DNA from 4 places in the Streptomyces sp. NPDC046860 genome. Region 2 is predicted to be linked to each of the others. Evidence: riboswitches for the same ligand, from Rfam matches in the RefSeq annotation. Region 2 holds a riboswitch; each other region holds the start of a gene.

What was found. A riboswitch is a leader RNA that binds a small molecule or an ion and turns the genes downstream of it on or off. The one in region 2 is predicted to bind cyclic di-AMP.
Region 1: linked by a shared signal. The riboswitch ahead of ABZ898_RS05190 (C40 family peptidase) and the one ahead of ABZ898_RS14245 (M23 family metallopeptidase) in region 2 are both predicted to bind cyclic di-AMP.
Region 3: linked by a shared signal. The riboswitch ahead of ABZ898_RS25820 (transglycosylase SLT domain-containing protein) and the one ahead of ABZ898_RS14245 (M23 family metallopeptidase) in region 2 are both predicted to bind cyclic di-AMP.
Region 4: linked by a shared signal. The riboswitch ahead of ABZ898_RS20720 (transglycosylase family protein) and the one ahead of ABZ898_RS14245 (M23 family metallopeptidase) in region 2 are both predicted to bind cyclic di-AMP.

What each region holds. Positions count from the first base shown of each region.
Region 1 is NZ_JBEYXQ010000002.1:361,997-369,386, forward strand. Features, by position in the region: gene ABZ898_RS05180 (ATP-dependent Clp protease proteolytic subunit) at 1-582, shown strand, start outside; gene ABZ898_RS05185 (hypothetical protein) at 590-898, shown strand; cyclic di-AMP (ydaO/yuaA leader) riboswitch at 1,270-1,451, shown strand; gene ABZ898_RS05190 (C40 family peptidase) at 1,455-1,928, shown strand; gene ABZ898_RS05195 (ATP-binding protein) at 2,024-2,494, opposite strand; gene ABZ898_RS05200 (8-amino-7-oxononanoate synthase) at 2,719-3,849, opposite strand; gene bioB (biotin synthase BioB) at 4,017-5,255, shown strand; gene ABZ898_RS05210 (adenosylmethionine--8-amino-7-oxononanoate transaminase) at 5,248-6,525, shown strand; gene bioD (dethiobiotin synthase) at 6,527-7,246, shown strand; gene ABZ898_RS05220 (ABC transporter ATP-binding protein) at 7,380-7,390, shown strand, end outside.
Region 2 is NZ_JBEYXQ010000008.1:109,789-117,178, reverse strand. Features, by position in the region: gene ABZ898_RS14265 (DUF5998 family protein) at 1-31, opposite strand, end outside; gene ABZ898_RS14260 (GNAT family N-acetyltransferase) at 244-3,045, opposite strand; gene ABZ898_RS14255 (HPr family phosphocarrier protein) at 3,223-3,504, shown strand; gene ABZ898_RS14250 (GntR family transcriptional regulator) at 3,679-4,362, opposite strand; gene ABZ898_RS14245 (M23 family metallopeptidase) at 4,552-5,295, opposite strand; cyclic di-AMP (ydaO/yuaA leader) riboswitch at 5,309-5,462, opposite strand; gene ABZ898_RS14240 (pitrilysin family protein) at 5,695-7,083, opposite strand; gene ABZ898_RS14235 (pitrilysin family protein) at 7,080-7,390, opposite strand, start outside.
Region 3 is NZ_JBEYXQ010000023.1:3,965-11,354, forward strand. Features, by position in the region: gene ABZ898_RS25815 (polyprenyl synthetase family protein) at 1-420, opposite strand, end outside; cyclic di-AMP (ydaO/yuaA leader) riboswitch at 969-1,201, shown strand; gene ABZ898_RS25820 (transglycosylase SLT domain-containing protein) at 1,206-1,688, shown strand; gene ABZ898_RS25825 (HAD family hydrolase) at 1,762-2,571, opposite strand; gene ABZ898_RS25830 (FAD-dependent oxidoreductase) at 2,637-3,839, opposite strand; gene ABZ898_RS25835 (ATP-grasp domain-containing protein) at 3,883-5,166, opposite strand; gene fahA (fumarylacetoacetase) at 5,402-6,628, shown strand; gene ABZ898_RS25845 (M56 family metallopeptidase) at 6,813-7,390, shown strand, end outside.
Region 4 is NZ_JBEYXQ010000014.1:69,581-76,970, forward strand. Features, by position in the region: gene ABZ898_RS20705 (nucleoside triphosphate pyrophosphohydrolase) at 1-45, shown strand, start outside; gene ABZ898_RS20710 (cytochrome P450) at 130-1,485, shown strand; gene ABZ898_RS20715 (transglycosylase family protein) at 1,609-2,640, shown strand; cyclic di-AMP (ydaO/yuaA leader) riboswitch at 2,822-3,000, shown strand; gene ABZ898_RS20720 (transglycosylase family protein) at 3,005-3,706, shown strand; gene eno (phosphopyruvate hydratase) at 4,043-5,329, shown strand; gene ABZ898_RS20730 (septum formation initiator family protein) at 5,479-5,955, shown strand; gene ABZ898_RS20735 (DUF501 domain-containing protein) at 6,002-6,562, shown strand; gene ABZ898_RS20740 (Ppx/GppA phosphatase family protein) at 6,559-7,390, shown strand, end outside.

The sequences.
Region 1 (7,390 bases), on a different contig from region 2:
CGCGAGGGCGGGGTCCGCCGCACGCTCGACCCGTACTCCAAGCTGTTCGAACACCGGATCGTCATGCTGGGCACGCCGCTGGACGACGCGGCGGCGACCGATGTGATCGCCCAGCTCATGCAGCTCGAACACGCCGCCCCGGACCGGGACATCACGCTGTACCTGAACTGTCCGGGCGGCGACTTCCACGCCATGACGGCGGTGTACGACACGATGCGCTACATCAGCTGCGACGTGGCGACGTACTGCCTGGGCCAGGCCGTCTCGGTGGCCGCCGTGGTGCTCGCGGCCGGAGCGCCCGGCAAGCGGTTCGCGCTGCCCGGCTCGCGGGTCGTGCTCCGCCAGCCGGAGCTGGCCGAGCCGGTGCGGGGACAGCCCAGCGACCTGGAGATCCAGGCGGCGGAGATGGTCCGGGCGCGGGAGCTGATGGAGGAGCTGTTCGTCCGGCACACCGGCCGCGACGCCGCCACCGTCCGCGCCGACCTGGAGCGCGAGCGGGCGCTGGACGCCGCCGGCGCCCTGGAGCACGGCCTGGTCGACGGCGTCGTGGGCACCCGCGACCACGTCCCCGGCGCCCGGTGAGCGGGCCGTGCTGCCGGAGGAACTACCACCGCTGCCCGCGCTGACCCGTGCCGAGGGTGAGCTGATCGACCGTTATCTGGAGGCGGCCGACCTGCTGGGCCGGATCAACCCGGCCCGGCACGGCGACACGTACCGGGCCCTCAGGGCGGCGCAGGCACTGGTGCGTACGGCGGCCGCGCTCCGTGACGCGCTCGCACTGATGCACGGGCGGGGCGAGCGGGAGCTGTACGGGGGCACGCTGGCACACGCGCTGCGGGTGCTGGACGGCGAGCGCCGGACCGCGCGCGTCGTGCTCCCGCCCGATGACGGTGGCTGACCCGGACGCCGCCCACGGGCGGACGGCGCCCCGCGCGCCGTCCGCCGAGCCGAAACGGGCCGAACGTGGTACCGCCGACCGGTGTATCTCCGCGCCCGTTTCCGTGCTCGCCGACTTGCGCGCCGCGCGCCCTGCGGGGTGTCCCGTGACCGTGGAAGCCCAGGTCCGGGGCTACGGCATGCAGTTGACGGTCACTCGGGAAAGGTGCTGTCCACCCGAACGGGTGAGTGGTGAGTAACCCCACAAACCACCGGTTCCATTGGGATTTTCGGACAGGAGTGGGCCAAGATCCCTGTCTGACGACAAGCCCCCGCCACAGCGGCGGGGCGGTCCGGGCGGACGCCGAGTCCTGCCGCCGCCCGGATGCCCGGTCGACAGAAGTGCATCGGCAGGAGTGGAGGACCCGAGCAAGACGGGTCGCCGGGACGTTCGTCCGCAGCAGCGGGCGGCCGTGCCGAGCAGCCCTTGGGGTGAAGCCGTGGTGACACGGCCGGGCAACTTCGCCAGCCCGAATCCGACAGGTCATCCTTCACAGGCGGCTGACGAAGGGTTGCGCATGACTGCGCTCAATCGTGTCCCGTCGCTGATGGCCCGGGCCGGTACCGCCTCGGCCCTCACTCTGGCCGCCGTGGGCGGCTCGATCGTGGTGCCGGGGCTCGCCACCGACGCCTCCGCCGCGACCACCGCGACGAAGGCACTGAAGGTCGCCGCCTCGAAGAAGGGCGCACCGTACCGCTACGGGGCCACCGGTCCCCGCAGGTTCGACTGCTCGGGCCTGACGCTGTACTCGTTCAAGAAGGCGGGCAAGTCCCTGCCGCGTACGGCCGCACAGCAGTACAACAAGACGCACCACATCTCCTCCGGCCGCCGCAAGGCCGGTGACCTGGTGTTCTTCCACTCGGGCTCCAGCGTCTACCACGTCGGCATCTACGCCGGTAAGGGCAAGATCTGGCACGCGCCGAAGACCGGGGACGTGGTGCGGCTGCAGAAGATCTGGACCAGGAGCGTCTGGTACGGCCGGGTCAACTGACCCGGACGAGCGCGGCGGGAGCGGCTCCGCGCGGGCGTACGCGCCCCGGGAGCCGTTCCTGAGCGGGCCCCCGGCATCGGGGCGCCCGCGGCGGCTCAGCGGGCCGGAGATGCCTCCGGCCGGACCGCGTTGGCCAGCGGCTGGCGCGGGACGCTCCAGGGCAGCTCGACGAAGACCGTCTTGCCGCCCTCCCGGGTCGGCCGGACGCGCAGCTTGCCGCCGCACTCGACGGTGAGGCAGCGGATGATGGCCATGCCGCGCCCGTTGTCCTGGGCGACGGCGGCGGGGAGCCTCTTCGGCAGCCTCGGATGGCTGTCCGTCACCCCGATCAGCAGCAGCTCGTGCCGGGCCAGCACGACGTCCACGGTGAAGGTGGGCGACTGGCCCAGGGTGTGCTGGACGGCGTTGGTGGCGAGTTCGGAGACGATGAGGCGCACGGTGTCGGTCACCTCGTCGTCCGAGGGCAGCCCCCAGCCGGCCAGGGTGCCCACCACGTAGGACCGGGCCGTGGACACCGAGGCGGGATCGCTCGGCAGCGTGACGGAAGCTTCCAGGTGATCTGCCATGGCGAGGTCGTCCCTTTCCCACGGGGCCGCCCGCCGACCTCCCCCGGGCCGCGCGGCGACGCGGGGCGGAGGGTTTTCGGGACGGTTCCGCACTGATGCCTGCACGTCACCCTGCCATCACCGGGCCGGTCCGGGGAACCAACCCCCCAGATACGCGGACATCTGTCGCTCAACGGGGTGAACTCTACGACGCGAGACCGTATTTGACGGGGTTTTTCCCGGCCTCAGCGGGGCCGGACGGCGGTGATGACCCGTACGGCCCGTTCGATGTCCGCGTCCGACAGGTCCGCGCGGGCCGTCAGCCGCAGCCGGGAGACGCCGTCCGGGACCGAGGGCGGGCGGAAGCAGCCCACGGACAGACCCTCGGCACGGCAGTCGGCGGCCCAGCGCACGGCCGCGTCGGGCGACGGCGCCCGTACCGAGACCACGGCCGCGTCCGGGCGTACCGCCGCCAGGCCCTCGGCGGTCAGGCGGGCGTGCAGTCCGGCGGCGACCTCGCGGACACGCGCCGGGCGCCCGGGTTCGCGCCGGAGCAGGCGCAGCGCGGCCAGCGCGGCCCCCGCGGCGGCCGGGGCGAGACCGGTGTCGAAGATGAACGTCCGCGCGGTGTCGACCAGATGGGCGATCACGCGTGCCGGGCCCAGCACCACCCCGCCCTGGCTGCCCAGCGACTTGGAGAGCGTCGCGGTGACCACCACGTCGTCCGCGCCCGCGAGCCCGGCCGCGTGCGCCGCGCCCCGGCCGCCCTCCCCCAGCACGCCGAGACCGTGCGCGTCGTCCACGACCAGTCCGGCACCGTGCTCCCGGCAGGCTTCGGCCAGCCGGCCCAGGGGTGCCGCGTCGCCGTCGACGGAGAAGACCGTGTCGGAGACGGCGATCGCCTCGCCCCGGTGGGTCGCCAGTGCCTTGGCCACGGCTTCCGGGTCGGCGTGTCCGACGACCTGCTTGGTGCCGCGCGCCAGCCGGCAGCCGTCGATCAGGGAGGCGTGGTTGCACGCGTCGGAGACGATCAGCGAGCCGTGCGGGCCGAGCGCGGTGACGGCGGCCAGGTTGGCGGCGTAGCCGGAGGACAGCACGAGGGCCGCCTCGAAGCCGCAGAACGCGGCGAGTTCGTTCTCCAGCCGGGTGTGCAGCTCGGTGGTGCCGGTGACCAGGCGGGAGCCGGTCGCGCCGCCGCCCCAGGTCCGCGCCGCCCCGGCCGCGCCCTCGACGACCTCCGGATGGCGGGCCAGGCCCAGGTAGTCGTTGCTCGCCAGATCCAGCAGGGGTGAGTCGGCGGGGCGGGGGCGCAGGGTCCGCAGGAGTCCGGCGCGGCGGCGCGCCTCGGCCTGCTCGTCGATCCAGCCGAACGCCATGGGCTCCTCCGGGACTCGCTTTCGCGGACAAGGGATTTGTAGACAACAGACAGACACTAGCGGCGTGGAGAGCCGCCCATGATGTGGCAATACCCACACGGTGAACGCCGGTCGTTGTGCGAAGTCTCCTTGGCCCGAGGCGGTCGGGTAGGACAGGATCAACCCCCATGGACCTCCTGAACACGCTGGTGGACAAGGGACTGCGGCGCGAGACGCCGACGCGCGAGGAAGCGCTCGCCGTGCTCGCCACCTCCGACGACGACCTGCTCGATGTGGTGGCCGCGGCCGGGAAGGTGCGGCGGCACTGGTTCGGCCGCAGGGTGAAACTCAACTATCTGGTCAACCTCAAGTCGGGCCTGTGCCCGGAGGACTGCTCCTACTGCTCCCAGCGGCTGGGCTCCACGGCGGGCATCCTCAAGTACACCTGGCTGAAGCCGGACCAGGCGTCCGAGGCGGCGGCCGCCGGGCTCGCCGGGGGCGCCAAGCGGGTGTGCCTGGTGGCGTCCGGGCGCGGGCCCACCGACCGGGACGTGGACCGGGTCTCCGACACCATCAAGGCGATCAAGGAGCAGAACGAGGGCGTCGAGGTCTGTGCCTGCCTGGGCCTGCTCTCGGACGGTCAGGCGGAGCGGCTGCGGGAGGCGGGCGCCGACGCCTACAACCACAACCTGAACACCTCCGAGGCGACCTACGGCGACATCACCACCACCCACACCTACGCCGACCGGGTGGACACGGTCCACAAGGCGCACGCGGCCGGCCTCTCCGCCTGCTCGGGGCTGATCGCGGGCATGGGTGAGCGCGACGAGGACCTGGTGGACGTGGTGTTCGCGCTGCGGGAGCTGGACCCGGACTCCGTTCCGGTGAACTTCCTGATCCCGTTCGAGGGAACCCCGCTGGCCAAGGAGTGGAACCTCACCCCGCAGCGGTGTCTGCGCATCCTGGCGATGGTCCGCTTCGTCTGCCCGGACGTGGAGGTACGGATCGCGGGCGGCCGTGAGGTCCACCTGCGCACCCTCCAGCCGCTGGCGCTGCACCTGGCCAACTCGGTCTTCCTCGGGGACTACCTGACCAGCGAGGGCCAGGCGGGCAAGGCCGACCTGGAGATGATCGCGGACGCCGGGTTCGAGGTGGAGGGCGCGGACCAGGTGACGCTGCCGGAGCACCGGGCGGCGGCCGGAGGCGGCTGCGGGTCGCATGCGGCGGCGGGCGGCTGCGGCTCGGACGCGGCGGCGGGCGGCTGCGGGCCGGACGCGGAGACCTCCGGGTGCGGGTCGCACGCCGGGGGCGGGGTGTGCGGCACGGCCGGGCCCGCGGCCGAGGTGCCGGCCGGCACCGACGCGCGGACCGACCTGGTCGCCGTGCGCCGCCGGGGCGCCGGGACGGACCTCGCGCCCAATGCCTGAGCGGGACGCGGCCGAGCTGCTGGAGCTGGACCGGCGGCACGTGTGGCATCCGTACGGTCCGATGCCCGGCCGCACCGAGCCGCTTCTCGTGGAGTCGGCCAGCGGGGTCCGGCTGCGGCTCGCGGACGGCGGTGAGCTGGTCGACGGGATGTCGTCCTGGTGGTCGGCGATCCACGGCTACAACCACCCGGTGCTGAACGAGGCGGCGCGCGAGCAGCTGGGGCGGATGAGTCATGTGATGTTCGGCGGGCTCACCCACGAGCCCGCCGTCCGGCTGGCGAAGCACCTTGTCGACATGTCGCCCGAGGGGCTTGAGCACGTCTTCCTCGCGGACTCCGGGTCGGTGTCCGTCGAGGTGGCCGTCAAGATGTGCCTCCAGTACTGGCGTTCGCTGGGCCGTCCCGGCAAGCGGCGCCTGCTGACCTGGCGCGGCGGCTACCACGGGGACACCTGGCACCCGATGTCGGTGTGCGACCCGGAGGGCGGCATGCACGGGCTGTGGTCCGGCGCGCTGCCCCTCCAGGTCTTCGCCGACGCGCCGCCCGCCGAGTACGACGAGGCGCACGCGGAGCATCTGCGCTCGGTGATCGAGCGGCACGCGGACGAACTGGCCGCCGTGATCGTGGAGCCCGTGGTGCAGGGCGCGGGCGGGATGCGGTTCCACTCCCCCGCGTATCTGCGCGTGCTGCGCGAGGCGTGCGACGCGCACGACGTGCTGCTGGTGTTCGACGAGATCGCCACCGGATTCGGCCGCACCGGCGCGCTGTTCGCGGCGGAGCACGCGGCCCTCTCGCCGGACGTGATGTGCGTGGGCAAGGCGCTGACCGGCGGCTATCTGACCCTGGCGGCGACCCTGTGCACCGCGCGGGTGGCCGAGGGCATCTCGCGCGGTGAGGTGCCCGTGCTCGCGCACGGGCCGACGTTCATGGGCAACCCGCTGGCCGCCAGCGTGGCGTGCGCCTCGCTGGAGCTGCTGCTGGGGCAGGACTGGCCCGGTGAGGTCAAGCGGATCGAGACCGGTCTGCGGGACGGCCTGGCCGAGGCGGCCGGTCTGCCCGGTGTCCGGGACGTGCGCGTGCTGGGCGCGATCGGCGTGGTCCAGCTCGACCACGAGGTGGACATGGCGGCCGCGACGCGGGCCGCCGTGCGGGAGGGCGTGTGGCTGCGCCCCTTCCGCGACCTGGTCTACACGATGCCGCCGTACGTCACGGACGACGCGGACGTGGCACGGATCGCGCGCGCGGTGTGCGCCGCGGCGCGGGAGGGATGACATGCCGGTACTGGTGATCACGGGCACGGGCACGGAGATCGGCAAGACGATGGTGACGGCCGCCGTGGCGGCCTCCGCCCTCGCGGCCGGCCGCTCGGTGGCGGTGCTGAAGCCCGCCCAGACGGGAGTACGCCCGGACGAGCGCGGCGACGCCGACGAGGTGGCCCGCCTGGCGGGCCCGGTCACGGCCCGCGAACTGGCCCGCTACCCGGACCCGTTGGCGCCGGCCACGGCGGCCCGCCGGTCCGGCCTGCCCCCGGTCCGCCCCCGCGACGTGGCCGAGGCCGCCGCCAAGCTCGCCACCGAGCACGACCTGGTCCTGGTGGAGGGCGCGGGCGGCCTCCTGGTCCGCTTCGACCCCGCGGGCGGCACCCTGGCCGACGCGGCGTCCCTGCTCGACGCCCCGGTCCTGCTGGTCGCCCCCGCGAGCCTGGGCACCCTGAACTCCACGGAACTCACGGCACGCGAACTGCGCTCCCGCCACCTGGAGTTGACCGGGGTGGTGATCGGCTCCTGGCCCACCCGCCCGGACCTCGCCACCCGCTGCAACGTCACCGACCTCCCGGAGGTCGCGGGCGCCCCCCTCCTCGGCGCGCTCCCCAGGGGCACGGGCACCCTGCCCCCGCCGGACTTCCGCACCCACGCCCCGTCCTGGCTCTCCCCCCGCCTGTGGGGGACGTGGGACGCGGACGGGTTCCGGGAGCGGGAGGGGGCCTGGTAGGGGCGTACGGATTCCTCCCCGCTCGCATCCGCCGCTGCGCCGATGGCCGAACAGTGTTTCAGGTGTGGTCCGGGTCACACTAGGCTCGGCCATGGCCAAGGAGTCGGAACGTCGAGGCGACGGGGAGACCATCTTGTTCACATC
Region 2 (7,390 bases):
GCCCCTGGGTCGTCGTACTGGTCTTGGCCATGGCGTCCATCCTAATCCGTGGGCGGGGGCACTCCGGGCCAGTCGGAGGGACCGGCGGCGCCCTCGGCGCGGTGCCGCGGGATGGACCGGAGGCGGTGCCACCCCGATCAGGAGGTGAACCGCACAGCACCGCTGTATGGAGTTGTACGGCCGCTCGCAGGGGTACGACACCCCGTACAGCAAAACCTCTCCGTCCGGCACAGCGGTAGCTGCTCAGTACGTCGGCAGCGTGCGTGGTCCCAGGTCGTTGCGGGCCGGTGGGGGTGCCAGGCGGATCGTGGCGTCGAGGACGGTGAGGCCGTGCTGGGCGACGACGACCGGTTCCAGGGTGATGGCCACCACCTCGGGGTGGTCGTCGACCAGGCGGGAGACCCGCAGCAGCAGCTCCTCCAGCGCGGGGGTGTCCACGGGGGTGGAGCCGCGCCAGCCGAAGAGGAGGGGGGCGGTGCGGATGGAGCGGATCAGGGAGGTGGCGTCGCGGTCGGTGACGGGGACCAGCCGGTGCGCCATGTCACCGAGGAGCTGGGAGGCGGCCCCGGCCAGCCCGAAGGACAGCACGGCACCGGCCGCCGGGTCGATGACCGACCGTACGACGGTGTCCACGCCCCTGGGTGCCATGGCCTGCACCACCGGGCGCAGTTGCCCGGGCGGCCCGAACAGCTCGGTCAATTCGGCGTACGCCCGCCGCAGTTGCTCCTCGTCGGCGAGGTCGAGCCGGACCCCGCCGAGGTCGGCGCGGTGCCGCAGGTGGGGTGCGGTGGCCTTGAGGGCGACCGGGTAGCCGAGGCAGCGGGCCGCGGAGGCGGCGGCGTCCGGGGTGGGCGCGGGGAGCGCCGGGCGGACGTGGATGCCGTACGTGGCGAGCAGCTCGCGGGTGTCCTCGGGGCCGACGGCCAGCCCTTCGCCGCGCTCCAGCAGCCCGGCGATGATCTCGGCGGCCTTGCGCTCGTCGACGTCGTCGTACTCGGGCACCTTGCCGGGCTCGGCGGCCTCCCGGCGCCACTGCCCGTACCGGACGGCCTCGGCCAGCGCGCGGACGGCGCGCTCGGCGGCGGGGTAGGCCGGGATCAGGCGCGGGGCGTCCTCCTCGGGGGCGTCGTCCGGCACCGGTACGGGCGGCAGTACGGGCGTGCCCGCGTGCGGGTGGGTGCTGGTGGCGGCGGACAGGGCCTCGGCCAGGCCGCCCAGCTCGACATGGACGACCAGCACCGGCTTGCCCGGCACGGCGGCGGCCGCCGAGCGCAGCGCCTCGGCCAGCTCTGCGTCGTCCGGGGAGCCCTCCCCGATGGCGGGGATGGCGGTGACCACGACGGCGTCGCAGGTGTCGTCGGCGAGGGCGTGGGCGAGGGCCCGGTGGAAGTCGGCGGCGGTGGCGCCGGTGGTCAGGTCCAGCGGGCGGGAGGGCCGCAGCCCCTCCGCGAGGCAGCGGTCATAGGTGAGGATGCCGAGGGACTCGGAGTTGCCGAGGATGGTGACGCGCGGGCCGGCCGGGAGGGGCTGGCGGGCCAGCAGCAGCCCGGCGTCGACCAGTTCGGTGATGGTGTCCACGCGGATCACCCCGGCCTGCCGCAGCAGCGCGGACACGGTGGCGTGCGGGAGCTGGGTGGCCCGGACCGCGTGGCCCTGCGGTGCGGAGCCCGCGCCCTGCACCACGACGAGCGGCTTGGCGGCGGCGGTGCGCCGGGCGAGCCGGGTGAACTTGCGGGGGTTGCCGATGGACTCCAGGTACATGAGGACGACGTCGGTGTCGGGGTCGTCGAACCAGTACTGCAGGAGGTCGTTGCCGGAGACGTCGGCTCGGTTGCCGGAGGAGACGAAGGTGGAGATGCCGGTGACCCCGGTGACCCCTCCCCCGCGCCGGTGCAGCCGGGAGAGGAGGGCTATGCCGATGGCGCCGGACTGGGCGAACATCCCGATGCGGCCCGGCCGGGGCATCTCGGGGGCGAGCGAGGCGTTGAGCCGCACGTCCTCGGCGGTGTTGATGACGCCGAAGGCGTTCGGGCCGATGATCCGCATGCCGTAGGCGCGGGCCTGCCGTACCAGGGCCCGCTGCCGTTCCCGTCCCTCGGGGCCGCTCTCGGCGTATCCGGCGGACAGCACGACGAGTCCCTGCACGCCGTGTTCACCGCACTCGGCGACCACACCGGGCACCGCCGCGGCCGGTACGGCGACCACGGCCACGTCCACCGGGCCCTCGATCTCGCGGACCGAGCGGTGGGCGGGGACCCCGTCGACCTCGTGGAGGTCCGCCGGGAAGGCGTTGTTGACGGCGTACAGCGGGCCCGCGTACCCGCCGCTCCCGATGTTGCCGAGGACGCTGCGTCCGACGCCGCCGGGTGCCCGGCCGACGCCGATGACGGCGACGGCGCCGGGGGCCAGCAGCCGCCGCACGGAATGGGCCTCGGCTCGCTGCTCGCGCGCCAACTGCACGGCCATGGAGCGGTCGGTGGGTTCGAGCCCGAACTCCAGCCGGACGACGCCGTCCTCGAAGCTGCGCTTCTGGGTGTACCCGGCGTCCGTGAACACCTTGATCATCTTGTTGTTGGCGGGCAGCACCTCGGCGGCGAAGCGGCGGATGCCGCGTTCGCGGGCGACGGCGGCGATGTGCTCCAGCAGCGCGGAGGCGACACCCCGCCCCTGGTGGGCGTCCTGCACCAGGAAGGCGACCTCGGCCTCGTCGGCGGGGGCGGAGGCCGCCATGCCGTCGGCGCCGATGCGGTCGTAGCGTACGGTGGCGATGAACTCGCCGCCCACGGTGGCGGCGAGCCCCACCCGGTCCACGAAGTCGTGGTGCGTGAAGCGGTGCACGTCCTTGGCGGAGAGCCGGGGGTACGGCGCGAAGAAGCGGTAGTACTTCGACTCGTCGGACACCTGCTCGTAGAAGCTGACGAGACGGTCGGCGTCGTCGGCGGTGATGGGCCGGATGCGCGCGGTCCCGCCGTCGCGCAGCACCACGTCCGCCTCCCAGTGGGCGGGGTACTCGTGCCGGTCCTGCCGGTCCGCCGGGGTCTGCATGGGGCCCAGGGTACGGCTCGCGCCGACGGACGGCGTGAGGCGGTGCGCGGGACACGGAAGTCGGGCCGAGGCCGCGGTCCGACGGCCGGTCCGGAAGGGGCGGAACGCCGCTCCGGACACGTTCACCGGTGTGGGAAACTGGTCTAGACAACCTGAGAGACTGAAGGGCTGCATCACATGGCTGAGCGCCGCGTCAACGTCGGCTGGGCCGAGGGCCTCCACGCCCGCCCCGCTTCCATCTTCGTCCGAGCCGCCACGGCCACAGGCGTCCCGGTCACGATCGCCAAGTCCGGCGGCACCCCCGTCAACGCCGGCTCGATGCTGGCCGTCCTGGGCCTTGGCGCCCAGGGTGGCGAGGAGATCCTCCTCGCCTCCGACGCCGACGGCGCGGAGGCCGCGCTGGACCGCCTGGCCAAGCTGGTCGCCGAGGGCCTGGACGAGCTGCCCGAGACGGTCTGACAGTTCTTCGGCGGAAGCCGCGTCGCCCCGTTCGGGACGGCGCGGCTTCCGCGTTTTCCGGGCCAAGAATTCAGGCATCACGAAAATCACGCCCACGGTGATTCACGGCGCACCGGAAAAGGGCAGCACAATTGCCCGGCAAGCGAATATCCCTCTTTGTATACAGCGTCCGTGTTAATTCCGGAGTCCCGCTGTGTTTACAGCATGTTGCGCGTGCCGGGCGCGGTCGCCGCCCGTGGTGCGCAGCCGGTGCGCGAGGGTCGCGCGCTCGGTGTGCAGCGCCGTGAGCGCCCGCGCGCGCTCGCCGTCACCGCGCGCCACCGCGTCCGCGATGGCGCCGTGCTCCGCCCAGGACTCCGGCGGGCTGACCGGGCCGTCCACGGTGTACATCCAGGCGATCTTGTGGCGGAGCTGGGTGAGCGCCGAGGTCAGCGCGTGGCTGCCGCTCGCCTGGGCGAGCGTCTCGTGGAACCAGCCGTCCAGTGCGCGCAGGTCGTCGCTGTTCCCGAGCCGCGCCCGCTCCTGCCCCAGCCTGACCAGGCCGCGCAGCACCTTCAGATGGGCCTCGGTGCGCCGCTGGGCGGCCCGCGCGGCCCCCAGGGGCTCCAGCAGCAGGCGCATCTCCAGCAGGTCGGCGGCCTCCTGCTCACTGGGCTCGGCCACGCAGGCGCCCGCGTGCCGACGGGTCACGACGAAGCCCTCCGCCTCCAGCGTGCGCAGCGCCTCGCGGACGGGGACGCGGGAGACGCCGTAGCGGCGGGCGAGGACCTCTTCGGTGAGCCGGCTGCCGCGCTCGTGGACCCCGGCGACGATGTCGTCCCGGATCGCCGTGCACACCGAGTGCGCCGGAATACGCATGCCCCACCTCCGCCTTAATCCCCGTGCAACGCCGACGACAGCGCTTCTTCCGTGACTCTATTGCAATGCGACGGAATTTCCGACGGCGGACCGGAATCCATGGCTATTTTTTGGACACCGGCCCGGGGAAAGGGTGCCGGAAACGACGAAAGCCCCGGCCTGGGGGCCGGGGCTTTCGGAGAACTCGGGTCAGACGTTCACGCCGTGCTTGCGGAGGTACGCGACGGGGTCGATGTCGGAGCCGTACTCGGGGCTCGTGCGGGCCTCGAAGTGCAGGTGCGGGCCGGTGACGTTGCCGGTCGCGCCGGACAGGCCGATCCGCTGGCCGGGGACGACCTTCTGGCCCACGCTCACCCCGATGGACGACAGGTGGCCGTACTGGGTGTACACGCCGTCGGCCATCTTGATGACGATCTCGTTGCCGTACGCGCCGCCCCACCCGGTGGAGACCACGGTCCCGGCACCGGCCGCGTGGACCGTCGTGCCGCTGGCGGCGTGGAAGTCGATGCCGGTGTGCGAACCCGACGACCACAGGGTGCCGCCGGACTTGTAGGCGGTGGAGACGTAGGAGCCGGTGACCGGCATGACGAAGGAGTTGAGGCGCTCGCGCTCCGCCTTGCGGGCGGCGCGCTCCTTGGCCTCGCGGGCGCGCTCGGCGGCGGCGCGCTCCGCGGCCTCCTCGGCGGCCTTGCGCTCGGCGGCCGCCTTCTGGGCGGTGGCCTGCGCGGCGATCTCGTCGCCGAGGGTGTCGCTGACGGTGATGACAGGGGTGAGGCCGGAGTCCTCGACGGAGTTGTCCGCGGCGAGTGCCGGGGAGGCCGCCAGGGTGCCGACGACACCGGTGGTGAGGGCCGCCACACCGGCCGCGGCAGCGGTGGTGCGCTTGACCCGGCCGGGCTTGCGGTGCTTCCCGGCGGCGCACATGAACGCCATGAGCTGGCTGGTCCTTTCCTTCCTTCTCGCCTACCGGGTTAGCTGACGGGTTCGGAGCAGGAAGGTCTCCTACGGCCGCCCTCGCTTCACGCGCGGGCGTCCGATTCACCCCAGGGACTGCGGTGGGTCCCCGGCTCCCCCTGCGGGGGACTCGGCGATGGCTGTCCGGTGCCGCGGACGCGGCGCACTGCCTGACGAACAGCCCGGAAGAAGCTAAAGGGGACCGGAGCGGATCTTCAAACGAGTCCGGGCTTTTGTAGCGCATCCCACATGCCAGAGCGGTGACCTCCGTCCCAATCCGGACATTTGCCGACCGGTGTTCGAGGAGAGTCCCGAACACGCGTGTGGGCCCCGACGGCTCATGCGCCGTCAGGGCCCACACGCGTGCGGCATCTCGCGCTACTCGGCGGAGACCACCTTGACCTCGCCGATGCCGAGCGCCTCGACGGGCTCCTTGATCCGGGCGGCGTCGCCGACCAGGACCGTGACCAGCCGGTCGGCCGGGAAGGCGTTGACCACGGCGGCCGTGGCCTCCACGGTGCCGGTGGCGGCGAGCGTGCGGTACAGCTCCGCCTGGAAGTCGTCCGGCAGGTGCTGCTCGACCTGGTCGGCCAGCGTGCCGGCGACGGCCGCGGCCGTCTCGTACTTCAGCGGCGCCACGCCGACGAGGTTCTGCACCGCCACGTCCCGCTCGGCGTCGGTGAGGCCCTCGGCGGCCAGGGTGTGCAGCACCGTCCACAGGTCCGCGAGCGCGGGGCCGGTGTTGGGGGTGTCCACGGAGCCGCTGATGGCGAGCATCGAGGCGCCGGTGCCGTCGGGCGCGGAGCGCAGCACCTGCCCGAAGGAGCGCACGCCGTAGGTGTACCCCTTCTCCTCGCGCAGGACGCGGTCCAGGCGGGAGGTGAGGGTGCCGCCGAGGCAGTACGTGCCGAGCACCTGGGCGGGCCACACCCGGTCGTGCCGGTCGGAGCCGATCCGGCCGATCAGCAGCTGGGTCTGCACGGCGCCGGGCCGGTCCACGATGACCACACGGCCGGTGTCGTCGGCGGTCACCGGCGGCACGGGGCGGGCCTGGCCGGGCGTGCCGGTCCAGGCGCCCAGGGTGTCGGCGAGCAGCGCGTCGAGGTCGATGCCGGTGAGGTCGCCGACGACGACCGCGGTGGCGGTGGCGGGCCGCACGTGGCGGTCGTAGAAGCCGCGCACGGCGGCGGCGTCGATCTTCTCGACGGTCTCCTCGGTGCCCTGGCGCGGCCGGGACATGCGCGCGGAGGCCGGGAACAGCTCCTTGGCCAGCTCCTTGGCCGCGCGCCGGGCCGGGCTGGCCAGCTCGTGCGGGATCTCGTCCAGGCGGTTGCGGACCAGGCGCTCGATCTCGCTCTCCGCGAAGGCGGGGGCGCGCAGGGCGTCCGCGAGCAGGTTGAGGCCCTTCTCCAGGCGGGAGGCGGGCACCTCCAGGCTGAGCCGGACGCCGGGGTGGTCGGCGTGCGCGTCCAGCGTGGCGCCGGCGCGCTCCAGCTCGGCGGCGAACTCCTCGGCGGAGTCCTTGTCGGTGCCCTCGGAGAAGGCGCGCGCCATGAGGGTGGCGACGCCGTCGAGACCGGCCGGTTCGGCGTCCAGCGGGGCGTCGAGCAGGACCTCGACGGCGACGACCTGCTGGCCGGGGCGGTGGCAGCGCAGCACGGTCAGGCCGTTGTCCAGCGTGGCGCGCTCGGGGGCCGGGAAGGCCCACGGCTTGGCCTCGCCCGCCTGCGGCTGGGGGTGGAACTCCATGGGGGCGAGCTCGGTCACTTGGCCGTCTCCTCGTCGTCGTTGCCGGCCTCTACGGTGGCCTCGTGCTCCGGGTCGTCGGGCAGGTCGATGTCCTCGACCGCCTCCGGGGACTTGGGTTCGTAGACGAGCACCGCGCGGTTGTCCGGGCGCAGGCGGGCCGCCGCGACCTCGCGGACCTCCTCCGGGGTCACCTCCAGGACGCGCTGCACCGCGGTCAGGGCGAGCTGCGGGTCGCCGAACAGGACGGCGTACCGGCACAGTTCGTCGGCGCGGCCCGCGACCGTGCCGAGCCGGTCCAGCCACTCGCGCTCCAACTGGGCCTGCG
Region 3 (7,390 bases), on a different contig from region 2:
GGCCTCGGGGCCGAGATCGGCGAGTATCTGCGTGGCGCGGGCGAAGAGGAAGTCGCCGGTGAGCACCGCGACGGAGTTGCCCCACCGGGTGTTGGCGCTGTCCACGCCGCGCCGCACGGCCGCCTCGTCCATGACGTCGTCGTGGTAGAGCGTGGCCAGGTGGGTCAGCTCGACGACGACGGCGGAGGGGACGATGCGCGGGGCGTGCCGGTCGCCGAACTGGGCGGACAGCAGCACCAGCAGCGGACGGAACCGCTTGCCGCCGGCCCGCACCAGGTGCTGGGCGGAGCCGGTGATGAAGGGGACCTCGCTCTTGGTGGCCTCTAGCAGGCCCGCCTCGACAGCCGCCAGTCCGGCCTGGACATCGGCTTCCAGTGCCTGGTCCCGCACGCTCAGCCCGAACGGCCCGACGACGGTCACGAGGTATCTCCTGTCTGCTGGTGTCTGCTGGCGACTTCACGGCTTGTCGATAGGTCGCTGCCATCAGTCAAGTCAGCGTATCCGGTCCTCTTTGGATCACCGATCGCACCCACCGGTCCAGCTCATGAGGTATCGGTTTTCGTCCGGCATGTGCCGGATGGGTGGACAAGGGGGACATATAGGTCCTCAGTCGGGCGATCCGGCACTCCGGGGGTCACACCGAACCAACGAACGGGAGCGCCCCCCGGGTTCCGTCCCGAGGGGACCGATGCCCCCTAATACGCACAGACGGACCAAATGCACATAATCCCCCATGTCTAATTTTGCGTATTTTGCGATTCCGTGAGTTGGCTCACGCGCCCTCCCGTCTCGCGCCTACCCGCGCAAACCCCCCTCTCACCCCCTTCTTACCGTGCCCGGTAGGGAAGTTGAGGATTGGCGACCGCAAAGGATCAAGTGGGCCAATTGGGACAGAACAAGGTCAACTAGCACTTCGGGTGATTCCGGTACTTGTTCCGGACATGTGCGGTCGCATACGTTCCCGGCCTGTCAGGCGAACGCCGAATCCTGCCGCGCCTGACAACCCACTCACGAACTCATTCGTACGGCAGGAGCGGGGGACCCAGGTAAGCCGCCGGACCGGACGACACATGTCGCTCCGGAACGGCTCGGGGTGAAGCCGAATCGTCCCCGGTGTCCGACGGGCACCGGGGACGAAGCGGCCGGGCACCTCCCCGCCCGAACCCGACAGCTCACCTCGCAGGCGACGGAGAGGAAACAACGACATGACTGCTGCCGTTCAGCCGCGCCATGCCCGCACCAAGCGCATCGCCCGCACGCTCGCCGTCGCCGGTACCGGTGCCGCGATGTTCGCGCTCCCCCTCATCGGCGCCACCAGCGCCTCCGCCGCCCCGGCCGCCAAGCCCGCCGCCGCCTCCACGGTGTACCCGAACAACCTCGACGGCTGGATCCGCCAGTCCCTGGCGATCATGGCCGAGAAGGGCATCCCGGGCACCTACAACGGCATCCACCGCAACGTGATGCGCGAGTCCTCGGGCAACCCGCTGGCCATCAACAACTGGGACATCAACGCCATCAACGGCACCCCGTCCAAGGGCCTGCTCCAGGTGATCGACCCGACCTTCAAGACGTACCACGTGGCCGGCACCTCGCTCGACCCGTACAACCCGGTCGCCAACATCACCGCCGCGTGCAACTACGCGTACCACCGCTACGGCTCCATCGACAACGTCAACGGCCCGTACTAGGCCGGACCGGCCCCACGGCCTGTTCGCCGCGCCCCCGTCGCACGCCTCGCGCGTGCGACGGGGGCGCTCGCCGTCACAGCGCGAACAGGCGCTCCAGGACCACGGCCACCCCGTCGTCCTCGTTGGAGAGGGTGACCTCGTCGGCCACCGCCCTCAGTTCCGGGTGGGCCCCGGCCATGGCGACGCCGTGGGCCGCCCACCGGAACATCGGGATGTCGTTCGGCATGTCGCCGAAGGCGACCGTATCCGTCCGGCCGAGACCCAGGTGCTCCGCGGCCAGCGCCAGACCCGTCGCCTTGGTGATCCCGCACGGCTGCAGCTCGACCGTGCCCGGCCCCGACATGGTGACCGTGGCCAGCGAGCCGACGACCGAGCGGGCGGTGGCCGCCAGTTCGTCGTCGGACAGGCCGTCGTGGCGCAGCAGCACCTTGCTGATCGGCGCGCGCCAGAGCTGCTCGCGCCGCTCCACCCGCACGGCGGGCAGGGTCGGGTGCGGCATCCGGTAACCGGGCTCGATCAGCGTGAGCCCGTCCACGCCGTCCTGGTCGACGGCCGCGTGCACCTGGCCCACCTCAGCCTCGATCTTGCCGAGCGCGGTCTCGGCCAGCTCCCGGTCGAGCTGGACGGACCACAGCATGCGGGCGGCGCCGGCGTCGTACACCTGCGCGCCCTGGGCGCACACCGCGAGCCCCGTGCCGCCGAGCGCGGCCAGCAGGGGGCGCACGCGGGGCGCCGGGCGGCCCGTCACCACCAGATGCCGGGCGCCGGCGCGTGCCGCTCCGGCGAGCGCGGCGAGCGACCTGGGGGAGACCGTGTCGTCGCCGCGCAGCAGCGTCCCGTCCAGGTCGGTGGCGATGAGTGAGCGAGCGGAGGGTGCGGCCATGATCAGAGAATACGGATCACAGGTCCCCCCGACTCACCACGCGGTCACGGGAGTTGACGCGCCGCTCAGCTCCGGGCGCCGTGTGCCGCCGCCAGGTGCCGCGCCAGCCGCGGGGAGGCGAACTCCGTACCGCACACGAAGCGCATCACCGGACCGTACGAGGCCGCCGCGGGCAGGCCGGTGAAGTACAGGCCGGGCAGCGAGGAGACGTAGCCGGGGCCGAGCCGGGGCGCGCCCCGGGTGACCGCGAGGCCCGCGCGCAGGCCCGGACCGAGGAAGTCCAGCGCGGCCAGATCGACCCGGTAGCCGGTGGCCGCGATGACGTGGTCGGCGGTGAGCCGGTCGGTGCGGCCCCCGTGGGTGCGCACGGTGAGCACCGGGGCGCCGTCCACCGCCTCGGCGGCCACCACCCGCGCCACCTCCCGCACCTGCACCCGCTCCTCGAAGCGTTCGCGCAGCCACCAGGCGCCGAGCGGGCCGAGGACCCGGCGGACCAGGTGGTGCCGGACGCCTTCGGGCAGGAAGCGGTAGGGGTCGGCGTGATAGCTGAGCGCCCACAGCGACCAGGCGCGGCCGAAGGGCGACTCCGGACGGAACCGGGGCTGCTTCCAGGGCGGCGCGCCGAAGGCGACCCGGCCCCGGCCGCGCGAGACGACCCGCACCCGCGCGCCCGCCTCGGCGGCGAGGGCGGCGGTCTCCAGCGCGGACTGCCCGGCGCCGACCACGATCAGCTCCTTGCCCGCGAACCGGCCGAGGTCGTGGTGCTGGGAGCTGTGCGAGACCGGCGCGGGCCCGTCGAGCGCGGCCCCGGCCAGTTCGGCGGGCAGGTGGGCGAAGCCGGACAGTCCGGTGGCGACCACGACCGCGCGGGCGGCGAACTGCTCCCCCGAGTCGAGCTTCAGCTCGAAGCCGCCGGGCCGCCCGCGCTCGACCGACACCACCCGGACCCGCTCCAGGTCCGGCACGAGCCGCTGCCGGAACCACTCCCCGTAGGCGATGAAGGTCTCCGCCGGGATGATGTCCTCGTCGGTCACCAGGCGGCGCACGCCCGCCGCGTCGCAGTAGTCGGCGAGGGTGTGGCCGGGCTGGGGACAGTCGAGGCTGGAGGCGGCCGGGGTCGACTTCAGGAGCATCCCCTCGGGCATGTGGTCGCGCCAGCTCACCATGGGGTCGCCGAAGACGCGTACCGGGAGCCCGCGCGCCCGCAGATGGGCGGCGGTGGACAGGCCGTAGGGCCCGGCCCCGATGACTGCAACCGGTCGGATCACGAAGTCCCTCCCAGGACGCGGTACGCCACGTGCGTGGCCTTGCCTACTTCGCGGAGTGCGAGGTGCCGCCGCCCCGGCGGCCGGTCCGCCAGAGCTGGTAGAGGTGCTTCGCGCCGGGGCGGGCGAAGCGGGCGAGCATCGTGAGGAACGGCATCGGGTCGTCGCCCGCGAGCCAGGCCAGCTCGGTCCCGCTGGCCCGCGCCGGGGCGTGCGGCGTGGTGTAACCGCTGCGGCGGTAGGCGAGCCAGGCGGGCAGGTCGATGTTCTCCACGACGAACCGCCGGCCGGCCCGCTGTCCGCCCTCGGGGACGGGCCGGCCGGTGAGGTTCAGGTGCAGGGCCCGTACGACGTCCACGCCCGACTCGCTCTCGAAGAGCCGGAACTGGGCGCCCATGCGGGGGTTGAAGTCCAGCAGCTTGTACCGGCCGTCGCGGCGGTCGAAGCGCAGGTCGAGGTCGACGACCCCGGCGAAGCCGAGCTGTTTGACGAACCGCGTGGCCAGATCGGCGAGTTCGGGGTTGTCGACGACGAAGGCGCTGGCCGTCATGCCCGCGTGCGGGGGCCAGGAGCGGACCTTGACGCCGGTGAAGACGGCGAGCGGGCCCGCGTCGGCGTCGAAGCAGCCGTGCACGATCCAGTCCTCGGCCGCCTCCCTCGGCAGGTACTCCTGGAGGATCACGCCGGGGTCGTCGCCCCAGTCGCGGGCGAGGGCCAGCAGGCCGCCGCGGGTGGCGATCCGGGTGGTGCCGCCCACGGCCGGGCGTCTGCGCCGGACGAACGCCTCCCGGTTCTTGGCCACCACCGGGAACCGCGCCTCGTCCGCGAACGCCACGATCTCGTCGTAGGAGCGCGGGAAGACGGTCGCGGGGGTGTCGATGCCGTGCTCCCGGCACAGCTCGTACAGGCCCTGCTTGCTGGCCACCCGCCTCGGCAGGTCGGGCTCGACGCGCGGGAAGAGGAAGGCGCCGGACAGCTCGTCTTGGTGCTCGGCGATCAGGACGGCCGCCTCTTCGTCGGTCGGGATCAGCACCGCCGGGCGGCCGATGCGGCGCCCGATCCGGCGCAGCCCCTCGACCAGGTGCCCGGGCTCCTCCGCGCCGGTCGTCGGCCACACGAACGCCCGCCGCAGATAACGGGACGCGGCGGCCGGGGTGTACGGGTCCTCGGTGATGGCGTACATCGGCACGCCCAGCCGGCCGAGACTGCGGACCGCGCCGACCCCGCCGTGGTGCAGCGGGTATCCGCCGAACTTGACTATCAGGCCCGGCACTTCACGGTCCGCCTCGAAAGGCGCGCCGAAGCGGCTCGCGGCCACGGGTCCCCCCACGTGTCCCCCCTTTTTCGGGCCGGACCCACCCCGTCCGTGTCCCCGAAGGACGCTAAGCCGGAACACATCCCTCCGACAAGCACTACTCGGACATTGCGAACTCTTTAGACATGGCCCGCTACGGCCGCCCGACCCTGCCCAGAACACCCGGTCCCGCCGTAACGTGTGGCCCGACGCTATGGATCATCAACCCAGGCAGACGCGGATGAGAGTGAGGCAGCACCCCATGCCCCCCGTGCCCCCGTTCGACGTTCCCGAGGGCGACCCCTTCGGCCCGCACAACCTTCCCTACGGCGTGTTCTCGCCCTCCGGCAGCACCGACGGCACCGGACGCCGCGTCGGCGTCCGGCTCGGCGGCCATGTCCTGGACGCGGGAGCCGCCGCCTCCGCGCTCGGCTCCCCGCACGCGGAGCTGCTCACTGCGCCGACCCTGAACCCGCTGCTGGCGGCCGGGCCCGCCGTCTGGTCCGAGGTGCGCGAGGCGCTGACCGAATGGGTCACGCTGCCCGCGCACCGGGCCGCCGTCGAACCGCACTTCCACTCGCTGTCACGGGTCGCGCTGCACCTGCCGTTCGAGGTGGCCGACTACGTCGACTTCTACGCCTCGGAGAACCACGCCCGCAACGTCGGGCAGATCTTCCGCCCCGACTCCCCCGACCCCCTCACCCCCAACTGGAAGCACCTGCCGATCGGTTACCACGGCCGCGCGGGTACCGTCGTGGTGTCCGGCACCGACGTGGTCCGCCCCTCGGGCCAGCGCAAGGCCCCCGCCGACCCGGCGCCGGTCTTCGGGCCCTCCGTCCGGCTCGACATCGAGGCGGAGGTCGGCTTCGTGGTGGGCGTGCCCTCCGCACAGGGCACCCCGGTCCCGCTGACCGGGTTCCGGGACCACGTCTTCGGGCTCTGCCTGCTCAACGACTGGTCCGCCCGGGACCTCCAGGCGTGGGAGTACGTCCCGCTCGGCCCCTTCCTCGGCAAGTCCTTCGCCACCTCGGTGTCGGCGTGGATCACCCCGCTGGCCGCCCTGGAGGAGGCACGGGTGGCCCCGCCCGAGCGCACCCACCCGCTGCTGCCCTACCTCGACGACTCCGCCCCCGGCGTCGAGCCCGGCGGCTACGACCTGCGGATCTCCGTCGCCGTCAACGGACAGGTGGTGTCCGAGCCGCCGTTCTCCACCATGTACTGGACCGCCGCCCAGCAGCTCGCCCACCTCACGGTGAACGGGGCCTCGCTGCGCACCGGCGACCTCTACGCCTCCGGCACGGTCAGCGGCCCGGCGGAGGGGCAGCGCGGCTCGCTGCTGGAACTGACCTGGAACGGCCGCGACCCCCTCGAACTCCCCGACGGCAAGCGGGCGTTCCTGGAGGACGGCGACGTGGTCACCTTCACGGCCTGGGCGCCGGGCCGGGACGGCAGCAGGGTCGGGCTCGGGGAGGTCGAGGGGCGGATCGTCAGCGGGTGAGGTGAGCGCGGGTCGGGGACGGGGGGGCGGGGGCGGCGGGGCGCGTGTGGTGCCGTACGCCTGTATTCGGCGGGCCCGGGCCGTCATACTGACGGCGTACGAACCGGGCGGCGCGCACCCCGCGCTCCCGCAGGCCCCACCCCTTTCCGACCAGGCACGTCCGACCAGGAACCGGAGCCCCGGCATGACCGTCTGCCTGCTCCTGCTGACCGTCCTCGCCCTGACGGCCGCCGTACCGGCGCCCCGGGCGCTGACGCGTGCCGACTGGCCGGAGCGGGAGCCGGTGGTGGCGCTGTGGGTGTGGCAGTGCCTGGTCGCCACGGTGCTGCTGTGCTGTCTGACCGCGCTGGTCCTGGGCGCGGCGGCCGTCTTCCACACCGTCCGCGACCATGTCTTCGCCCCGGCCCCGCCCGCCGTGACCGCCGCCTACGACCTGACCGCCGCGCCCGTCTGGGCCACCGCCCTCACCCTGCTGCTGGCCTCGGGCGCCGCGTGGACCACGGCGATGCTGGGCCGCGAACTGACCGAGGCCCGGCGGCGGCGCGTGGCGGCCCGCGCGCACCTGCGGGAGCGGGCGCCCGACCTGCCCGCCGGTCTGCCCCCGTCCCGGGGGCCGCTGCTGGTGCTGGAGGACGAGTACCCGGACGCCTGGTGGATGCCCGGCCACCCGGCCCGGCTGGTCGTGACCACGGGGGCACTGCACCGGCTCACCGGGCACCAGCTCGACGCCGTCCTCACCCATGAGCGGGGCCACGCGCGCGC
Region 4 (7,390 bases), on a different contig from region 2:
CGCGCGGCCGAGGGCGAGCCCGCCCCGGACCACGACACCGAGTAGCCGGGCCCGGCGCGGGGCCGCCGGCAGACCCGCGGGAAAGGAGCCGACCCGCCCCCACCCCGGGCCGCCGGATACCGTCGGGGAGTGACCCAGCCGCACCGCCCCACCCCCGACGACCCCACCCCCGGAGCCCCCGCCGAGGGATCCGCCCAGGCCCCCGCCCCGGACCTCTTCACCTGGGAGTTCGCCGCCGACCCCTACCCCGCCTACGCCTGGCTGCGCGAGCACGCCCCCGTGCGCTGGACCAAGCTGCCCAGCGGGGTGGACGCGTGGCTGGTCACCCGGTACGCCGATGCCAAGCAGGCGCTGGCCGACCAGCGGCTCAGCAAGAACCCCGCGCACCACGCCGAGACCGCGCAGGCCAAGGGCAAGACCGGTATCCCCGGTGAGCGCAAGGCCGATCTGATGACCCACCTGCTGAACATCGACCCGCCGGACCACACCCGGCTGCGCAGGCTGGTCAGCAAGGCGTTCACCCCGCGCCGGGTGGCCGAGTTCGCGGACCGCGTGCAGGAGCTGACCGACGACCTCATCGACCGGTTCGCCGAGCGGGGCTCGGCCGACCTCATCCACGAGTTCGCCTTCCCGCTCCCCATCTACGCCATCTGCGACCTGCTCGGCGTCCCGCGCGAGGACCAGGACGACTTCCGGGACTGGGCGGGCATGATGATCCGGCACGGCGGCGGGCCCCGGGGCGGGGTGGCGCGGTCGGTGAAGAAGATGCGCGGGTATCTCGCCGAGCTCATCCACCGCAAGCGCCAGGCCCTCCCCGACGAGCCCGCGCCCGGCGAGGACCTCATCTCGGCGCTCATCCGGGCCTCCGACCACGGCGAGCACCTCACCGAGAACGAGGCCGCCGCGATGGCCTTCATCCTGCTCTTCGCCGGGTTCGAGACCACCGTCAACCTCATCGGCAACGGCACCTACGCACTGCTCACCCACCCGGAGCAGCGCGAGCGGCTCCAGCGTTCGCTGGCCGCCGGGGAGAGGGGCCTGCTCCAGACCGGACTGGAGGAACTGCTGCGCTACGACGGACCGGTGGAGCTGGCCACCTGGCGTTATGCCACCGGGCCGCTCACCATCGGCAGCCAGGACATCGCGGCCGGGGACCCGGTGCTGGTGGTCCTCGCGGCCGCCGACCGCGATCCCGACCGGTTCGCCGACCCGGACCTGCTCGACCTCGGCCGCCGCGACAACCAGCACCTCGGTTACGGACACGGCATCCACTACTGCCTGGGCGCCCCGCTCGCCCGGCTGGAGGGCCAGACCGCGCTGGCCACCCTGCTCGGACGGCTGCCCGATCTGCGCCTGGCGGCCGACCCGGCCGAACTGCGCTGGCGCGGCGGACTCATCATGCGTGGACTGCGCACACTCCCGGTGGAGTTCACACCGGTCCGTCCCAGCCGTGAAACCTCACATGACGGACGTTCAACTATGTGATCTTCACGTGATCTGTGCGGCATGAACTTGTGACAACGGATCGTCTGACGCTACGTTCACCCATCAGTGTGGCGTCGAGCATCACCTGCCACGCCGTACTGCTGTCGCACGAAAGGCAACCGCATGCTCTCCGGGAACGGTAGGCACCGTCGCCCCCGCCAGGCTCCGGCGCTCCTCGTCGCGGCCGGCGTGACCACGTCCGCCATCGCCATCCCGCTCCTCGGGGCGGCCAGCGCGAACGCGGCCGACGGCACCACCTGGGACAAGGTCGCCGAGTGCGAGAGCGGAGGCTCCTGGAGCGCCGACACCGGCAACGGCTACTACGGCGGTCTCCAGATATCCCAGGACGACTGGGAGAAGTACGGCGGCACGCAGTACGCGGGCAGTGCCGACCAGGCCAGCCGTTCGCAGCAGATCTCGGTGGCGGAGAAGATCCTCTCCGACCAGGGCACCACCCACTGGGCCACCTGCGCCCTGATCGCCGGGCTCACCTCCAACTCCGGCTCGGTCGACGTCGACACGGGGGTGAGCGAGTCCCCGTCCGCGGACAAGGGCGACTCCGGCACCGATGACGACACGTCCGGCGAGTCCCCCGAGGCGAGCACCCCGGCCGAGGACTCCGGCTCGCCCGCGCCGTCGGACTCTGCCGCCTCGTCCTCCCCGTCCGCCGAGGAGACCGGCAAGTCGTCCCCGAGCGCCGACGCCAAGGCCGGTTCGGGGCACTCCGGCAAGGACACCGACACCTCCCGGTCCGGCGGCTCCGCGCCCGCGGCCTCCGAGGGCGGCTACCAGGGCGGTTCGTCTTCCCGCGCCGACGCGGGCAAGGACGCGGACGAGTCGTGGGAGGACGGCGGCTCCTGGAGCCTCGTCGACACCGGCGACCTCGGCGGCGGCGGCCGTCACCGCGGGAGCAGCGCCGCGGAGGGCGTGACGGGCGGTCAGCACACGGCCGGCACCGGACGCCACGCCACCGCCTCCCCGGGCACCTACACCGTCCGCGACGGCGACACGCTCGGCTCCATCGCCGACTCCCTGGATGTGCGGGGCGGGTGGGAAGCGCTCTACTCCGCGAACGAGCAGGCCATCGGCGGCGACCCGAACCATGTCGACCCGGGGCAGACCCTGAAGCTGCCGGGCGAAACGGACGCCGAATAGCGGGATTTGACGCCCACTATCTTCTTATATGTCCCATTTGGTGAAAGTGTGGGATGACTCTCAGAAGCCTTGATCGTCTTTGAATTTCGCCTCGGCGCATGTCTACGGTCGGGACCGCTCGTCACCACGAGCCCCCGAGGCCGCAACGCCGAATCCTGCCAGCGGCCGCCGGGGACAACCGTCGCGTAAAGCGCCGTAGGCAGGAGCGGGGGACCCAAGGTACGTGCCCGACCCGGTGTTTCGACGCCGGTGCGGGCTTGGGGTGGAGCCACGCCTTCCGGGAGTGATGGGGAGGGGTGGCCGGGCACTCATCCGGCCCGAACCCGACAGCTCACCTCGCAGGCGTCGGTGAGGGGATCGATCCATGCTGTTCTCCAGCAAGGGCATGCACCGTCGCCCGTCCAAGACCGCCCGTGTCCTCGCGCTCGCCGGTGTCGCCGGCGCGGCCGTCGTGGGCCCGGTGATGGCGTCGGGCAGCGCCTCCGCCGCCACCGGTTCCGAGTGGGACGCCGTCGCGCAGTGCGAGTCGGGCGGCAACTGGTCCATCAACACCGGCAACGGCTTCTACGGCGGTCTGCAGTTCTCCGCCTCCACCTGGTCCGGCTACGGCGGCACGCAGTACGCCGCCACCGCCGACAAGGCGACCAAGGAGCAGCAGATCACCGTCGCCGAGAAGGTGCTCGCCGCCCAGGGCAAGGGCGCCTGGCCGGTCTGCGGCACCGGCCTGTCCAGCACGCCGTACAGCGGCTCGGCCGCCCCGGCGCCGTCCGCGGACAGCAAGACGGAGGACAAGGCCGCGGCCGACACCTCCGAGCGCGCCGCCGACGACCAGGCCGCCTCCCGCTCGACCGAGCGCCCGGACGCGAGCAACACCGTCACCACCCCGACCGGCCAGAAGGTCGAGAAGGGCGACGGCGAGTACAAGGTGGTCAAGGGCGACACGCTCAGCTCCATCGCCGCGAAGCACAAGGTCGAGGGCGGCTGGAAGAAGCTGTTCGACCTGAACAAGGACATCGTGAAGAAGGCCGACGTCATCTTCCCCGGCCAGATGCTGCACCTGAAGTAACCGCGACCCGTTCACGGGGACCGGCCCCCCCGAACCCGTCCGGCCCCGTGAACCTCCGGTCCCCTGACGGACCCCCCGCCCCGGTGCGCGTTCCCCCCGCGCGCCGGGGCGGTGCGCTTTCCGCCCCCCCGGCCCATTCCTCCCCGGCCCATTCCTCCCCGCCCATTGCCCAGAACCCTTTGTTCCGGGCGTGAACAATGGGTACGGTCTCCCTGTCCCACCCCGTCCATGAGGCGGTCGGTCGACGGCCGACGCCCCGGGGACGGTTAGGCTCTAGACGCTGGGCATGCCATCAGGCACCCGCCCCGCACCGAACGCGTCACATCCACGAAGGAGATGCTCGTGCCGTCCATCGACGTCGTCGTAGCTCGGGAGATCCTGGACTCCCGAGGCAACCCCACGGTCGAGGTCGAGGTCGGCCTCGACGACGGCAGCACGGGTCGTGCCGCCGTCCCGTCCGGCGCCTCCACCGGTGCCTTCGAGGCCATCGAGCTGCGTGACGGTGACCCGAACCGCTACCTGGGCAAGGGTGTCGAGAAGGCCGTCCTCGCCGTCATCGAGCAGATCGGCCCGGAGCTCGTCGGCTACGACGCCACCGAGCAGCGCCTGATCGACCAGGCCATGTTCGACCTGGACGCCACCGACAACAAGGGCTCGCTCGGCGCCAACGCCATCCTCGGCGTCTCGCTCGCCGTCGCCCACGCCGCCTCCGAGGCCAGCGACCTGCCGCTGTTCCGCTACCTGGGCGGCCCGAACGCGCACCTGCTGCCGGTGCCGATGATGAACATCCTGAACGGCGGCTCGCACGCCGACTCCAACGTGGACATCCAGGAGTTCATGATCGCGCCGATCGGCGCGGAGTCCTTCTCCGAGGCCGTCCGCTGGGGCGCCGAGGTCTACCACACCCTCAAGAAGGTCCTGAAGAGCAAGGGCCTCGCCACCGGTCTCGGCGACGAGGGCGGCTTCGCGCCGAACCTCGGCTCCAACCGTGAGGCCCTCGACCTCATCCTCGAGGCCATCAAGGAGGCCGGCTACACCCCCGGCGAGCAGATCGCCCTCGCGCTCGACGTCGCCGCGTCCGAGTTCTACAAGGACGGCAAGTACCTCTTCGAGGGCAAGGAGCGCTCCGCCGCCGAGATGACGGAGTACTACGAGGAGCTGGTGGCGGCCTACCCGCTGGTCTCCATCGAGGACCCGCTGTTCGAGGACGACTGGGCGGGCTGGAAGGTCCTCACCGACCGCATCGGCGACAAGGTCCAGATCGTCGGCGACGACCTGTTCGTCACCAACCCCGAGCGCCTCGCCCGCGGCATCGAGGAGGGCGTCGCCAACGCCCTGCTGGTCAAGGTGAACCAGATCGGCTCGCTGACCGAGACCCTGGACGCCGTCGAGATGGCCCAGCGCAACGGCTACAAGTGCATGATGTCCCACCGCTCCGGCGAGACCGAGGACGTCACCATCGCCGACCTGGCCGTCGCCACCAACTGCGGCCAGATCAAGACCGGCGCCCCGGCCCGCTCCGAGCGCGTCGCCAAGTACAACCAGCTCCTGCGCATCGAGGAGATCCTGGACGACGCCGCGGTCTACGCCGGCCGCAGCGCCTTCCCGCGCTTCAAGGGCTGACCCCGGCGGGTCGGCGCGAGCCGGCCCCGCCCGTCGTACGTACGTCCCCGGACCCGGTCCCGTACCGTGTCCGGGGACGTACGCACGTGTGAGCTCGAAAGCACGCGCACAGCAGAAGACGCACAGGCACAGTGGAGGCGGAGCGCCAGATGGCCGCGAGGGACCGGGACCGTTTCTCCACCACGACCAGGCTGCGGCTGCTCGGTGAGCAGACGGCGGCCCGTGTCTACCGCTCCCAGACCAAGCGGCAGGCCCGCCGCTCCCGCCTCACCGGCCGGGCCGCGCTGCTGGCCCTCGTGCTGTGCTCGCTCATCGTCGCGCTCGCCTATCCGATGCGGCAGTACGTGTCCCAGCGCGCCGAGATCGCGGACCTGAGACACCGCCAGGAGCAGGCCCGCGACCGGGTCGAGCAGCTCAGGGACACCAAGGCCCGCTGGCAGGACGACGCCTACGCCGAGCAGCAGATCCGGCGCCGGCTGCACTACGTGATGCCCGGCGAGACCGGGTTCGTCGTGATCGACCCGGGCGCCGCCAAGCAGTCCCGTACCGACAAGGGGGCCGCCCACCGGCCCTGGTACGCGAACGTCTGGGACGGCGTCGACAAGTCCGACGCCTCCGACCAGTGACCGGCACCCGCCGGTGACCGAAGACCAGCCACCTACGGAAGCAGTCATGGAAACGCCCCCGCCCCACACCCCGCGCACCGAGCCCACCGAGGCGGACATCGCCGCCTTCGAGCTCCAGCTCGGCCGCCCGCCGCGCGGCCTGCGGGCCATCGCCCACCGCTGCCCGTGCGGTCAGCCGGACGTCGTGGAGACGGCGCCCCGGCTGCCCGACGGCACGCCCTTCCCGACGACGTACTACCTGACGTGCCCGCGCGCCGCCTCGGCGATCGGCACGCTGGAGGCCAACGGCGTCATGAAGGAGATGACCGAGCGGCTCCAGTCCGACCCGGAGCTGGCCGCCGCCTACCGGGCCGCGCACGAGGACTACATCCGACGCCGCGACGAGATCGAGGTCCTGGCGGGCTTCCCCAGCGCGGGCGGCATGCCCGACCGGGTGAAGTGCCTGCACGTCCTGGTCGCCCACTCGCTGGCCGCCGGTCCCGGTGTGAACCCGCTGGGCGACGAGGCCATCGCCATGCTGCCCGAGTGGTGGGCGAAGGGTCCGTGCGTGACGCCCGGCGACGCCTGCGGCGCGCAGCCGGCCGAGCCCGGTGAGGAGAGCCGGTGACCCGCGTCGCCGCCGTGGACTGCGGCACCAACTCCATCCGGCTGCTCGTCGCCGACGTGGACCGTCGGACGGGTGAACTGACCGACCTGGACCGGCGGATGACGATCGTCCGGCTCGGCCAGGGCGTCGACCGCACCGGCCGGCTCGCCCCCGAGGCGCTGGAGCGCACCTTCGCCGCCTGCCGGGAGTATGCCGGGGTCATCCGCGAACTCGGCGCGGAGAAGGTGCGGTTCGTCGCCACCTCCGCCTCGCGCGACGCGGAGAACCGGGACGAGTTCGTCCGCGGTGTCGTGGACATCCTCGGGGTGGAGCCGGAGGTCATCACCGGCGACCAGGAGGCGGAGTTCTCCTTCACCGGCGCGACCGGGGAGCTGAAGGGCGGCGACCACCTGGAGAAGCCGTACCTGGTGGTGGACATCGGCGGCGGCTCCACCGAGTTCGTCGTCGGCGACGACCACGCGCGGGCCGCGCGGTCCGTGGACATCGGCTGTGTGCGTCTGACCGAACGGCACCTGGTGCACGACGGCGAGGTCACCGACCCGCCCACGCACGAGCAGGTCGCCGCCATGCGGGCCGACATCCGGGCCGCGCTCGACCTCGCGGCCCAGACCGTGCCGCTCGGCGAGGCGCGCACCCTGGTCGGACTCGCGGGCTCGGTCACCACGGTGTCCGCCATCGCCCAGGAGCTGCCGGAGTACGACTCCGCCCGCATCCACCACTCCCGGATCTCGCGGGCCCGGGTCCGCCAGATCACCGAGTGGCTGCTCGGCTCCACGCACGCCGAGCGCGCGGAGATCCCCTCCATGCACCCGGGCCGGGTCGACGTGA